One region of the Brevibacillus sp. 7WMA2 genome, then DNA from elsewhere that is predicted to be linked to it. Evidence: riboswitches for the same ligand, from Rfam matches in the RefSeq annotation. Region 1 holds a riboswitch; each other region holds the start of a gene.

Region 1 (4,290 bases):
TGGAGAAGGCGATCTAGGCAGCAAGCCAGTTGCTGAGGTGTTGGCTCATCTTCAAAACGAGATTTTAGAGAGAAAATAAGCTGCAAAGCTTGACAAACACCTAATTGTTATGTAAAATTACTGGGTGTGATAACTTCACATTTCGAGATTGAAGCAGAAGCGCCCAGCTTCTCACCTGAATCGACGTCTAGCTGGACAGTTGACGGGTCTAACGTATGCAAAGCCTCCGATTGATTCGTTGTTTTGCTAAAGGTGAGATTAAATGCGGGCGCTATAGCGTCCGCATTTTTATGTATGTGGCGGTTGATGATGATTGATCGCCACATGCTTATGAAAAGCTTTCAACTATGCAAGAACAGCTTTTCTATTATCCGTTTTTGCTCTCGAAAGACTATGGAGGTGGCAAATCATTAGCAAGGATCAAATGTTGGTAAATGAGGCGATTCGTGCTCGAGAAGTACGCTTAATTGGTGCTAACGGTGACCAACTAGGTGTAGTACCACTAAGAGAAGCATTACGTATTGCACAAGAATCTGATTTAGATCTTGTAAACGTAGCTCCTACAGCAAAACCTCCCGTTTGCCGTATCATGGACTTTGGTAAGTTCAAGTATGAGCAATCGAAAAAGGAGAAAGAAGCTCGCAAGAATCAAAAAATTGTTGAGCTGAAGGAAGTTCGTTTTTCCTCTAACATTGAGGAGCACGATTTCCAAACGAAACTTCGCAATGTGCTAAAGTTTCTGGGTGAAGAACACAAAGTGAAATGTACGATTCGTTTCCGCGGTCGTGAAATTACCCACTCTGAAATCGGACAACAGGTGCTGGAACGTGTAGCAGCCGCTTGTGAACAAGTAGCAACGGTTGAACGCAAACCAAAAATTGAAGGTCGTAGCATGATTATGATCTTAGCTCCAACTCCGAAATCGGAAAAATAGGATACGAGACAGGAGGATTTCCCAATGCCTAAAATGAAAACTCACAGTGGAGCAGCAAAACGCTTCAAAAAGACTGGTAGCGGTCGTTTGAAACGTGATTCTGCTTACACGAGCCATTTGTTTGCTAACAAGAGCACTAAAGCGAAGCGTCATCTTCGCAAAGGTGGAATGGTTTCTAAAGGAGACCAAAAACGCATTGAGCAAATGATCACTTACTTGTAAGATTCATTTCTGCTCATTTTCCGCAACGAAAAATTTTCTAGCATGAGCCCCATAAGCGTCTATAGAGAGACCGCCATGCTACAGATCAGGAGGAATTGATTATGCCAAGAGTAAAAGGTGGCATTGTGACACGTCGTCGTCATAAGAAAATCTTGAAATTAGCCAAAGGTTACTTTGGTTCTAAACACCGTCTGTTTAAATCCGCTAATGCACAAGTAATGAAGTCCCTGATGTATGCTTATCGTGACCGTCGTCAGAAAAAACGTGACTTCCGCAAATTGTGGATCACTCGTATCAATGCACAAGCTCGCATGAATGGTCTTTCTTACAGCCGTTTAATGCACGGTTTGAAACTAGCTGGTGTTGAAGTAAACCGCAAAATGTTGGCTGATCTAGCTGTTAACGATAAAGCAGCTTTCAACGACATTGCAGCAGTTGCTAAAAGCAAATTGAACGCGTAATACCGTTCTTTTAGAAAAAGGCTGTCGAATTTATTCGGCAGCCTTTTTTGATTGATGCGAAAGAAAACCACTTGACATCGTTTAAAGTGTCTGATAATTTTAGAATCAACACAAATTGAATAGCATGACTTCTTATCCAGAGAGGCGGAGGGACTGGCCCGTTGATGCCCGGCAACCACTTGTTTATTGCAAGATGGTGCTAATTCCTGCAGGACAATTTTGTTCTGAAAGATGAGAAGGTTTGCTTACGGATTTCTTTGCGTAGCCAAAGCCTTCTTTCATCGAAAGAGGGCTTTTTTGTTTGGAAATAAGGCGAGATAGAGGAGTGGAACAGGATGCATATTGACACACGTTTGGCACAAATCGGGGTAGGGAAAGACAAAACAACAGGATCGCTCAGCTTTCCGATCTATCATGCAACAGCTTACCGACATCCAGCATTGGGGGAAAGCACAGGTTTTGATTATACGCGGACGGCTAATCCGACGCGAGCGGTACTTGAGGAAGCAATCGCTAATCTAGAGGGAGGAGACGGTGGCTTTGCCTGCTCTTCCGGAATGGCAGCGATACAAACAATAGTAGGCTTATTCTCCTACGGCGACCATTTGGTTGTTTCGCTTGATCTATATGGCGGGACATATCGATTATTCGAGCAAATCATGAAACGATACGGTATAACCTGCACGTATGTTGATATGTGTCAGCCAGAGCTAGTGGAGGCTGCTATTACTAGTCAAACACGCGCTTTGTTCATCGAAACCCCTACCAATCCCCTTATGCAAATTACAGATTTGAAATGCATGATTGATATTGCCAAACGCTATCAATTGCTATCCATTGTTGACAATACATTTATGACCCCCTATTATCAGCGACCGTTGGAGTTAGGAGCAGATATCGTCTTTCATAGTGCTACGAAGTATTTAGCTGGACATAATGATGTGCTATCTGGCTTGATCGTGACGAAGGGTGCTGATCTGACCGAAAAGATCGGTTTCTTGCATAATTCTATAGGAGCAGTGCTTGGCCCGCAGGATTGCTGGTTGGTGATACGTGGATTAAAAACATTGGCATTACGCATGGAGCGTCATCAATCAAATGCTTTTGCTGTGGCTGCATTTTTGCAAACTCACCCAGCGGTGTCAGAAGTCTTTTACCCTGGATTACCTACTCATCCGGGATATGATAGTCAGACGAAACAAGCAAGTGGCTACAGTGGAATGGTTTCCTTTCGCATTAAGGAACAATCAATGGTCGCTATCTTTTTAGAGCAATTACGAGTGATTTCATTTGCAGAAAGCCTAGGCGGTGTAGAATCCTTATGCACCTATCCTGCAACACAGACACATGCCGATATACCAGTAGAAGTACGGGAGCATGTAGGAGTCTGCAACCGATTGTTGCGTCTATCAGTAGGAGTTGAACATCCAAAAGATTTGATCGCTGACCTAACCTTTGCCTTGGATAAATGTTTACAAATAGAGGAGTGTATCCGATGAACTTTGCAACCAAAATCCTTCATGGTGCGTGTGGAATGGATCGTATAACGGGAGCTTCAAGCATCCCAATCTACCAAGCCTCTACTTTTCATCAACAAGATATTGATCAGCCTGGTACCTACGATTATGCAAGATCAGGGAACCCTACGCGGCAGGCGTTAGAAGAGACGATTGCCGCGTTAGAGGGGGGAGAACGGGGTTTTGCTTTTTCATCTGGAATGGCTGCCATTTCCAGCGTATTTCTTTTATTTTCAAGTGGCGATCACTTGGTAGTGGCCGAGGATGTCTATGGCGGAACATTTCGCTTTTTAACAACCGTGCTTGAACGGATGCAAATTGAAGTGACCTTTGTGGATACAACTCAACTGTCTTTCGTGGAGGCAGTGATTCAACCAAATACGAGGGCCATATTTTTAGAAACACCCTCCAATCCGACATTAAAGGTGACTGATTTGCGTGGGGTGATTGCAATTGCTAAACGACACGGGCTATTGACGATCGTGGACAATACTTTCTTGACTCCCTACTACCAGCGACCGCTGGAGTTAGGAGCTGATATTGTGTTGCATAGTGCGACCAAGTTTATCGGTGGTCACAGTGATGTGGTTGCAGGTCTGGCAGTGACAAAAACAAAGGAGCTAGGACAAAAATTATATGCGATTCAAAATGGATTTGGCGCCATTCTTGGCGTGCAGGATAGCTGGCTAGTAATGCGGGGCTTAAAAACCTTAAAGGCACGTTTGGATATTTCAACCCGAAATGCTGCCATTGTAGCAGACCATTTAGCAGAGCATCCTTTGGTCAAAAATGTCTACTATACGGGTTTGCCGACTCATGCTGGCCACAAAATTCAAGAGAATCAAGCAAATGGACACGGGGCTGTGCTTTCGTTTGACCTGGGAAGTCGAGCGCGGGTAAAGGCTTTATTTGAAAATGTGCAATATGCTCTCGTAGGAGTTAGCCTTGGAGGAGTGGAAAGTATTTTATCCTATCCAGCGCAGATGTCACATGCGGCGATGCCGAAAGCGGAGCGAGAAAAGCGTGGCATTACAGATGGATTAGTAAGGCTATCGCTTGGTATAGAGGATGTAACGGACGTATTGGCAGACCTAGAGCGTGGCTTGAAGGCGGGGGAGAGAATAGAGGAGCAGGTGAATGTGTAGGAATGAGTAAA
Region 2 (4,290 bases), 1.1 Mb from region 1:
GTATTAATCGGGAAGTAGGCTGATAAATATGATACAATGGGAGGAATGTAACTTTTATTGATCATAAAAACATGGGGGGAGAGAGTGATTGAACTTTATTGGAAAACACTCGCTAAATCTATTGCTGCTGATTGTCGGGCCTACATTTTTCCTGAATCTATTTATTAAGGAAGGCACTGCAAAAAATATCATTAGTGTCGTTAGTTTCCTACTAGTGTTGCTTGTCGTTATTTGTGGAAGAAGATATCAAAAGAAGAATTCAGAATAACGGAAAAGATGTGATAAACCCCTTCTTTCTCGGTTCTTATGTGTGACCTTTCTACATACATTGTTGTCAGAACGAAAGGAGAGGGGCACATGGAAGCTACAATTGCTCGGTATTTTGCGATCAAACAACAGCAAAAAGAGTTAGAAGAGGAGCTGGCAGAGCTACGACGAATTCTGTTGGCTGTTTATCCAAAACCGTGTGAGATTGAGATAGGAGACTACCGTCTGAAAATTAGTCAACAAGAGAAGAAAGAGTTTAATGAGGAACACCTGCTTAAAGCCGTAGAAGATCCACAAATATGGAGGCTGATGTCCAAGGTGGATGTGGCAAAAATAAACAGCCTACTTAAGCTAGGTGTCATAAAAGAAGAAACACTCGCAGATACGTACACGGTGAAGCAGACCGCATATGTTCAGGTATCGAAAAAGTAAGCGATGAGCCAAAAGCCAAATTTACATCTTACATATAGAAAAAGGCGTGCGACTGGCAACAGTGAAGCACGCCTTTTTACATCCTACACGATTCTCAGCTTACACTTGTACAGCTTCCACAGCTTTTTGAATAGCCTGCTCTACATCCTGCAAAATATCTTCAATTGCCTCTGTACCTACGGAAAGACGAATCATCCCAGGGGTCACCCCGGCCTTAGCTTGTTCTCCTGGGGTAAGTTGGAGATGAGTAGTACTAGCTGGATGAATGATCAATGATTTGGAGTCTCCTACATTAGCCAAATGCGAGAACAATTGAACAGATTCAATTACTTTTTTGCCAGCTTCTACTCCACCTTTGATTCCAAAAGTCAACAAAGCCCCCTGACCATCTGGTAAATAGCGTTGACTAAGTTCGTAGGTAGGTGAGCTAGCAAGCCCTGGGTAGCTCACCCACTCTACATCGTTGTGTTGTTCTAAATATTGAGCAACAGCAAGTGCATTTTGACTATGCCGTTCCATCCGCAGGTGGAGAGTCTCTAGACCTTGTAAGAATAAAAAGGAGTTAAAAGGAGATAAGGTAGCTCCTACATCTCGCTGTAGCTGCACACGAGCTTTTACGATATAAGCAGCATCGCCAACCGCCTCTGTATATACAATTCCATTGTAGGTAGGGTCTGGAGTGGAGAGCCCAGGGAACTTGCCGTTACTCCAATCGAAATGACCGGAGTCTACGATAATTCCCCCGATAGATGTGCCGTGACCGCCAATAAATTTAGTAGCAGAATGGATAACGATATCTGCCCCATGTTCAATCGGTCGGCACAAAATAGGGGAGGCAAAGGTATTATCCACAAGGAGCGGTAATCCATATTCATGAGCTATGGTAGCAATAGCGTTTAGATCGGCAACCTGCATTTGAGGATTTCCGATCGTTTCGCAGAAAATCGCCTTGGTTTTGTCCGTAATCTTTGAACGGAAATTGTCTGGGTTGGATTGGTCAACAAAATGAACGGTAATTCCAAGCTTTGCAAAGGTATGGGCAAATAAATTGTAGGTTCCCCCATATAAACTGCTAGAGGAGATGATTTCATCACCGGCTTGTGCAATATTTAATAAGGCAAATGTAATGGCGGCTTGACCAGATGCAGTTGCAAGTGCCCCAATACCGCCTTCTAATAGGGCGACACGTTTCTCAAATACATCCTGGGTTGGATTCATGATGCGGGTATAAATGTTCCCAGGCTCCTGTAACGCGAATAGATTGGCTGCATGGCTGGTGTCACGAAACTCATAGGAGGATGTTTGATAGATGGGGACGGCAAGAGCGCCGGTAGTTGGGTCTGCCTCCTGACCTCCGTGAAGAGCTAGTGTTTCTCTTTTCCAATTGAGGTTTGACATAAAAAAACCACTCCTTTTCCATGTAAAGTAAGGTGATTCTCTTGGTTTCAATGGTGGCGCAGTAGAGAGGGAAGACAGGCTTCTCATAGCAAAAAGCCCTCCTCTGAGTAGAGGAAGGCTGCGTTACTAATTTCGCATACATTCATCTCTCAGAACCTTGCAGATTCTGCAGGATTTAGCACCATGAACACTATGTTCCGGTTGCCGGGCTTCGTCGGGCCAGTCCCTCCACCACTCTTGATGAAAATAAAAGTTTGTTTTATTGTAAGGAGCTTGGAATGATAAGTCAATAATATTTTGTGCATTCTGAAAAAATAGCGGAATCAAATTCAGTTTCCGTTTATGATAACTATTGAAATCATCTTGTTTTAACTTGATTAAACTTCTAAAAATTTAGCTACATATCGACAGCAAAACAGATTTATTTACAGGATACATGAAGTGAATAATCATGAATAAAAATACAAATAAGTATAATTATACATAATAAGATGCATAACTTGTATAGCAGCTTGCTTTTTGGAGGGTAAAATAGAAGTAGCTGGAAACATGAAAACCTACATACAAGCATAACTGCCTTTTTTATGTGCACATTTTTACATTTTCCTATTTACTCTTTTTCGTTCTTTTTGCTACTATAGGGAAAGGTGTCTTGCCCCAATTTTTGGGGTGAATTGGCACGGGTGGGCCGAGGGGTTGTTTTGCTTAAAGAAGGGAACCGATATTGTACTCATTTTTTCGTAAAAGATTTGATGTAAAAGGTCATCAAACAACGGTTCGCAACGAAATTTTGGCTGGTTTAACCACGTTTTTCACCGCTGTCTACATCATTGCCGTGAATTCAATGATCTTATCGGATGCAGGTATACCATTGGAAGCAGGTATTGTTGCCACGATCGTTATCTCCTTCATAGGATGCTTGATCATGGGTTTTTGGGCGAATGCTCCTGTAGCACTTGTTCCTGGTATGGGCATTAATGCGTTTTTCTCCTATACGATTGTTAAATCTATGGGATTATCATGGGAGAGCGCTTTGGCAGTTGTATTCATGTCAGGTGTTTTATTTATCGTGATTGCTTTTACACCGGTTGCCAAAATCTTAGCGAAAAGCATTCCACTGTCTCTAAAAGAAGGAATGACGGTTGGAATTGGGTTGTTTCTTACCTTTATTGGTTTGCAAAAAGGCGGCTTAATCGTACCTAATCCATCTACATTTATTGCTTTAGGCGATCTGGGCGATACGAAGGTAGTATTGGGATTGGTCAGCTTGGTAATTGCCGTTGTGCTATTTTTACGCAATGTAAAAGGTAGCTTTTTAATCAGTATTATTGTAAATACGCTGATTGCTATTGCCCTTGGTACGGTAGGTGGTACAAGTCAGGCAAGTGATTTCTCGTTCTCGACATACCTCACTGTCTTTGGAGCATTTTCGTTTGACGGCATAGTTACTACTGGATTTTGGCTGGCTGTGTTTCCGCTAACCATGGTGATTGTTTTTGAAAATATGGGGCTTTTGCACAGCATGGTTCCAGAAAGTAAATTTGCTCGTACTTTTCAAGCAAACTCCATTTCAGCTATGCTTTCTGGATTGTTTGGTACGAGTCCAACTGTGTCTTCAGCGGAAAGTTCTGCAGGAATTGCCGCTGGCGGGAAAACAGGGATTACAGCAATTACGGTAGGAATTCTGTTCTTGATCTCAATCTTTTGCATTCCTGTCATTCGTTACGTGCCGGATACAGCGATTGCTCCTATCTTAATTCTAGTTGGTAGCCTAATGATGCAAAGTGTCAATCAGATTAAGTTCTCCGACATGTCAGAAGGCTTGCCAGCGTTCTTGATCATTGTGCTGATTCCCTTTACAGCGAGTATTGCAGATGGAATTGCTTTCGGATTTATGGCGTATCCAATTGTTAAACTGGCGATGGGCAGACGAAAAGAAATTCCCTTGCCGCTTTTAATCATTTCGTTTATGTTTTTCCTATATTTTGTGTTGCTAGCATTGCAGCTTCATTAAGGTAAAAGGCAGCCATTTTCTCTTTTGAGAGGATGGCTGCTTTTTTGCATACGGGCATGAAAAGTATGAATGAAGGAATGCAGAATGGATATGGAACGGCTAGTCACTGTTGCTAGATGGAGCAAGCATTTTTCTTTTTTTACTAGTTTTAGACGCTTGCGTGACTGAATATACTGAAG
Region 3 (4,290 bases), 1.5 Mb from region 1:
TGTTGTTGTAGCGGCTACTGGAAATGAAGGGAGTCGTGTTAACTATCCTGCTGCTTTTCCTACGGTGATTGCGGTTGGTGCCGTTACGAACTCTAATACCATCCATAGCCGTTCTAATTTTGGACCAGAAATTAACCTAGTAGCCCCAGGCGTGAACGTGTATACGACAACAAGAGGTGGCGGGTACGATTCGATGAAGGGCACCTCTGCAGCGGCTCCTCAGGTAGCTGGTGCGGCGGCGTTAATTCTTGCTAGGAACCCAAATATGAAACCGTTGGAGGTACGCCAGCTTCTGTACCATTCAGCAACGAAATTAAATGGAGTGAGATGGGACAGGCGGACAGGATATGGTCTTTTAAATGTTCAGAAGGCAGTAATGAGTAGACTGCCTGAGGATATAAATGAGCCAAACAATACACAGCGTACCGCAGCCGCATTCCCCATGGAAAGTCAGATTCACGGCACTCTAAGCGACAAAGATAAGAGCGATTGGTTTTACACGGATATTCCTTATGAGGGAACCTTAGAATTAAAAGCAGAGGTTTCCGTGGATACGCAGGCTCCATTGGCGGCTAGTGTTTATCAGGATGGAAAGCCTCAGGATACGTATTATCTTGGTAATAAAGCCACTGCAACAATTGCAGTGAAGCCGGGCAAGGTTCACATTCACTTCCAACGGTCTGCGGTGTCTAGCACTTTACGCTATACCATTACCAATCGTTTTGCCATTGCACCTGATCGATATGAGCCAAATAATAGTATTGATCAAGTCCGACCCCTGCCTCCAGGTAATAACATTGAGATCAAGGGGAATTTTCACACAGCACAGGACGTTGATTGGTTTTCCTATTTTGTACGTGATCCAGGCAAGCTTTATCTGCGAGTGGATACAGATACTCTACGATTAGACCCGGAAATTAAGGTGCGTAAAGAACGCGATAAGACATCTGGCGGAATTTCCCTTAATAGCAGCTCGCCCACTGATCCATTAAAAAGCCTAGAGATGAACGTCACGCCAGGTCGCTATTTGTTCCAAATTCAGAACAGCTATCCTGCTGCTGTGAGCGGCGAGTACTTTTTTCAGCTAAATTATATGCCTGAACGAAAAGACCCAAATGAACCAAACGATACTTATCGTTTAGCTACAAAACTAGGGGATAACAGTCTAATTACAGGCACAATTCCTTCAGAAGCAGATAACGATTGGTTTACATTTTCGGTTCCAAAAGAAACGTATGTTACCATTCGGGCACCTTATGTACCGCCACAGGTAAAGATCATGATGAGTATTTACGATAGTCGCGATATGAAATATGCAATTCGAGCGGAAAAGGTTTTCGGACAAGATAATAGCATTGTCTTTGAAAAAAAATTAGCTGCAGGGACATACTATATAAAGCTGACCAGTACTACGCCATTCCGCTATGATGCGTATCGATTTACATTGACTCGTCAGGAAATGTACGGCGGCTTTCGAGACATACATGGGCATTGGGCTAGAAATGATATAGGTCGTTTAACTCAACGTGGAGTCATTACCGTACCTAATACGTATAGCTTCCGTCCAGATGCTAATATGACGCGAGCTGAATTCGCAGACATGCTCCTTCGCTCGATGAAGGCCAAAAAGCTTCCAACTGGTCGAATAGGTCTTAATACCTATAAGGATTTAGATAAGAAGCATTGGGCATATGAGAGCTTGTTACAGGCTTCTCAGTTGGGAATTATGAGTGGCTTCAATGGGAAAATTGAACCGGATCGACCTGTTAATCGAGCAGAAATGGCTTTGATGATTGCGCGTGCTAAAAAAATAAACGTGTCAAGATCGTCCAATACTTCTTATCGTGATGTCCCTCATTCACATTGGGCGGTGGCTGCAATCGAAACACTTTCACACTATGGCTGGTTACACGGTTATCAGGATGGAACCTTTAAGCCAGATCGTCCTGTGAAACGTGGGGAAATGGTCACTGTATTAGCTAAATCCTTCCAATTGTAAAATGCCGGGTTTTTTTACAAAAGTACATTGACACCCTTCTAAAAAAAGATTATTCTATAAATCATGGATATTACTCTTATCCAGAGTAGGTGGAGGGACTGGCCCAATGAAGCCCGGCAACCGTTTTGAGCGGTGCTAACCAGCAGAGAAAGGATAACTATCTAAATAGTTAGACTCACTCTGGCCGATAAGAGGGTTAAGGAACGCATTAGAAAAGCAACCTTTTCCTCAGCGGAGGGAAAGGTTTTTCTTTTTGTCGTGATGGAAACCTGGCTCGGCAAACATACTATATATCATGTTTCCAGTTGAAGGAGGTTTTAAGTATGGAATTGCAAAAAGGGCGTCGCTTGTTTACATCTGAGTCCGTTACTGAAGGACATCCAGATAAGATTTGTGACCAAGTTTCTGATTCTATTCTTGATGCGATCTTATCTAAAGATCCGAATGCTCGTGTAGCATGCGAGACATCTGTTACCACCGGATTAGTACTTGTGGCAGGTGAAATCACAACTTCTACATATGTAGATATCCAAAAGCTAGTAAGAGATACGATTCGTGAAATTGGTTACGATCGTGCAAAATATGGTTTTGATGCAGATACATGCGGTGTTATTACTGCAATCGGCGAGCAATCAGCAGATATCGCACTAGGTGTTGACCAAGCGTTGGAAGCACGTGAAGGTAGCATGACTGATGCTGAAATCGAAGCAATCGGTGCAGGTGACCAGGGTCTAATGTTTGGTTATGCTTGCAACGAAACACCAGAATTAATGCCTCTTCCAATCAGCATGGCTCACCAGTTGGCGCGTCGTCTGACAGAAGTGCGTAAAAATGGTACGCTTGAATACCTTCGTCCAGATGGTAAAACGCAAGTAACTGTTGAATACGATGGCGATAAACCAGTTCGCATCGATACAATTGTTATTTCTACTCAACATGCTCCAGAAGTAGAACTAGATCAGATTAAAAAGGATCTAATGGAGCAAGTAATTAAACCGATCGTTCCTACAAATCTGTTAGACGATCAAACGAAATACTTCATTAACCCAACCGGACGTTTCGTTATCGGTGGTCCTCAAGGGGATGCCGGTTTAACTGGTCGTAAAATCATCGTAGATACGTATGGCGGTTATGCTCGTCATGGCGGTGGTGCATTCTCCGGTAAGGATCCTACAAAAGTAGACCGTTCTGGTGCTTATGCAGCTCGCTATGTAGCGAAAAACATTGTAGCTGCAGGTCTTGCTGAACATTGCGAAGTACAGGTAGCTTATGCAATCGGGGTAGCTCAACCGGTATCTATCGCTGTAAATACATTTGGAACAGGAAAAATTGCGGAATCTGATTTGGTAGCATTGGTTCGCAAGCACTTTGATCTGCGCCCAGCAGGCATTATTAAGCAATTAGACCTACGCCGTCCGATCTATAAACAAACCGCAGCATATGGTCATTTCGGACGCAATGATCTGAATGTACCATGGGAGCGTACAGATAAAGCAGAAGATCTAAAAAAAGACGCTGCTAGCCTGTAAAAAATACAGAGAAGCCTAGGATTTTCCTGGGCTTCTTTTTTCTTATGAAAATTGCGAAAAAGGCTAGGCAAGTACAACTTCAATGGGGTAGACTACGTAGAGGATTCTGTAAATCTTTGTCGAAAAGCACTATAATAAGATCGAAAGGAACATGGGCGCATCATGAAGAAAAAACCTTTCTTTCTCGTCTTTTTCCTTCTTCTTCTGCTGTTTTCTATCCTTGTGTATTGGTTTAGACCAGAGAATGTAGGGATAGAAAATACGGATTATGTGCAACAAAAGACGGGGGATCATACGTCTCATTCATTAGAACCTAAAGGGCCAGACGTAGAGCAAATTCCTTCTAGAATTAGTAAACCAGAGGAAAAGCTATCAAACGAGAGATGGTATAAAGACAAGGTTGTCATCTTGAATTATCATCACATTGACCGTGACAGTAATAAGCCATTTGTAATAACACCAGAGCAGTTTGGTGAGCATTTACAATTTATAAAGGAACATAACTTTCATCCTATTAGCCTAAGAGAGTTTTTTACTTTTATGCAAACAGGCGTAACTGCCAAGGAGAATGCAGTTTTATTTACGTTTGATGACGGCTATGAAAGTTATTACACACATGCATATCCGTTGCTTTCCAAATATGGGTATCCATCTGCATCTTTTGTAATTGCAGGTAGATTGCGAGATACCATGGATCGAAAGCGAGAAAATATGACCGTTCCTTTAGCTTATCAACAAATTGACGAAATGCTGGCTTCCGGC

Evidence for each region. Region 1 has a riboswitch for S-adenosylmethionine ahead of GOP56_RS21405 (PLP-dependent transferase). Riboswitches for the same ligand answer to the same signal wherever they lie in the genome.
Region 2: it holds a riboswitch for S-adenosylmethionine, as region 1 does, so the genes downstream of both, GOP56_RS02965 (homocysteine synthase) here and GOP56_RS21405 (PLP-dependent transferase) in region 1, are expected to answer to the same signal.
Region 3: it holds a riboswitch for S-adenosylmethionine, as region 1 does, so the genes downstream of both, metK (methionine adenosyltransferase) here and GOP56_RS21405 (PLP-dependent transferase) in region 1, are expected to answer to the same signal.

The regions. Positions count from the first base shown of each region.
Region 1 covers NZ_CP048799.1:4,957,481-4,961,770, forward strand. The annotation lists gene thrS (threonine--tRNA ligase) at 1-79, shown strand, start outside; ribosomal protein L20 leader region at 146-298, shown strand; gene infC (translation initiation factor IF-3) at 425-934, shown strand; gene rpmI (50S ribosomal protein L35) at 959-1,156, shown strand; gene rplT (50S ribosomal protein L20) at 1,258-1,617, shown strand; SAM riboswitch class I at 1,747-1,855, shown strand; gene GOP56_RS21405 (PLP-dependent transferase) at 1,953-3,116, shown strand; gene GOP56_RS21410 (aminotransferase class I/II-fold pyridoxal phosphate-dependent enzyme) at 3,113-4,279, shown strand.
Region 2 covers NZ_CP048799.1:678,485-682,774, forward strand. The annotation lists gene GOP56_RS02955 (VOC family protein) at 1-18, shown strand, start outside; gene GOP56_RS02960 (hypothetical protein) at 358-699, shown strand; gene GOP56_RS02965 (homocysteine synthase) at 799-2,097, opposite strand; SAM riboswitch class I at 2,237-2,344, opposite strand; gene GOP56_RS02970 (NCS2 family permease) at 2,822-4,111, shown strand; gene GOP56_RS02975 (amino acid deaminase/aldolase) at 4,221-4,290, shown strand, end outside.
Region 3 covers NZ_CP048799.1:3,458,874-3,463,163, reverse strand. The annotation lists gene GOP56_RS14525 (S8 family peptidase) at 1-1,999, shown strand, start outside; SAM riboswitch class I at 2,073-2,193, shown strand; gene metK (methionine adenosyltransferase) at 2,323-3,528, shown strand; gene GOP56_RS14515 (polysaccharide deacetylase family protein) at 3,691-4,290, shown strand, end outside.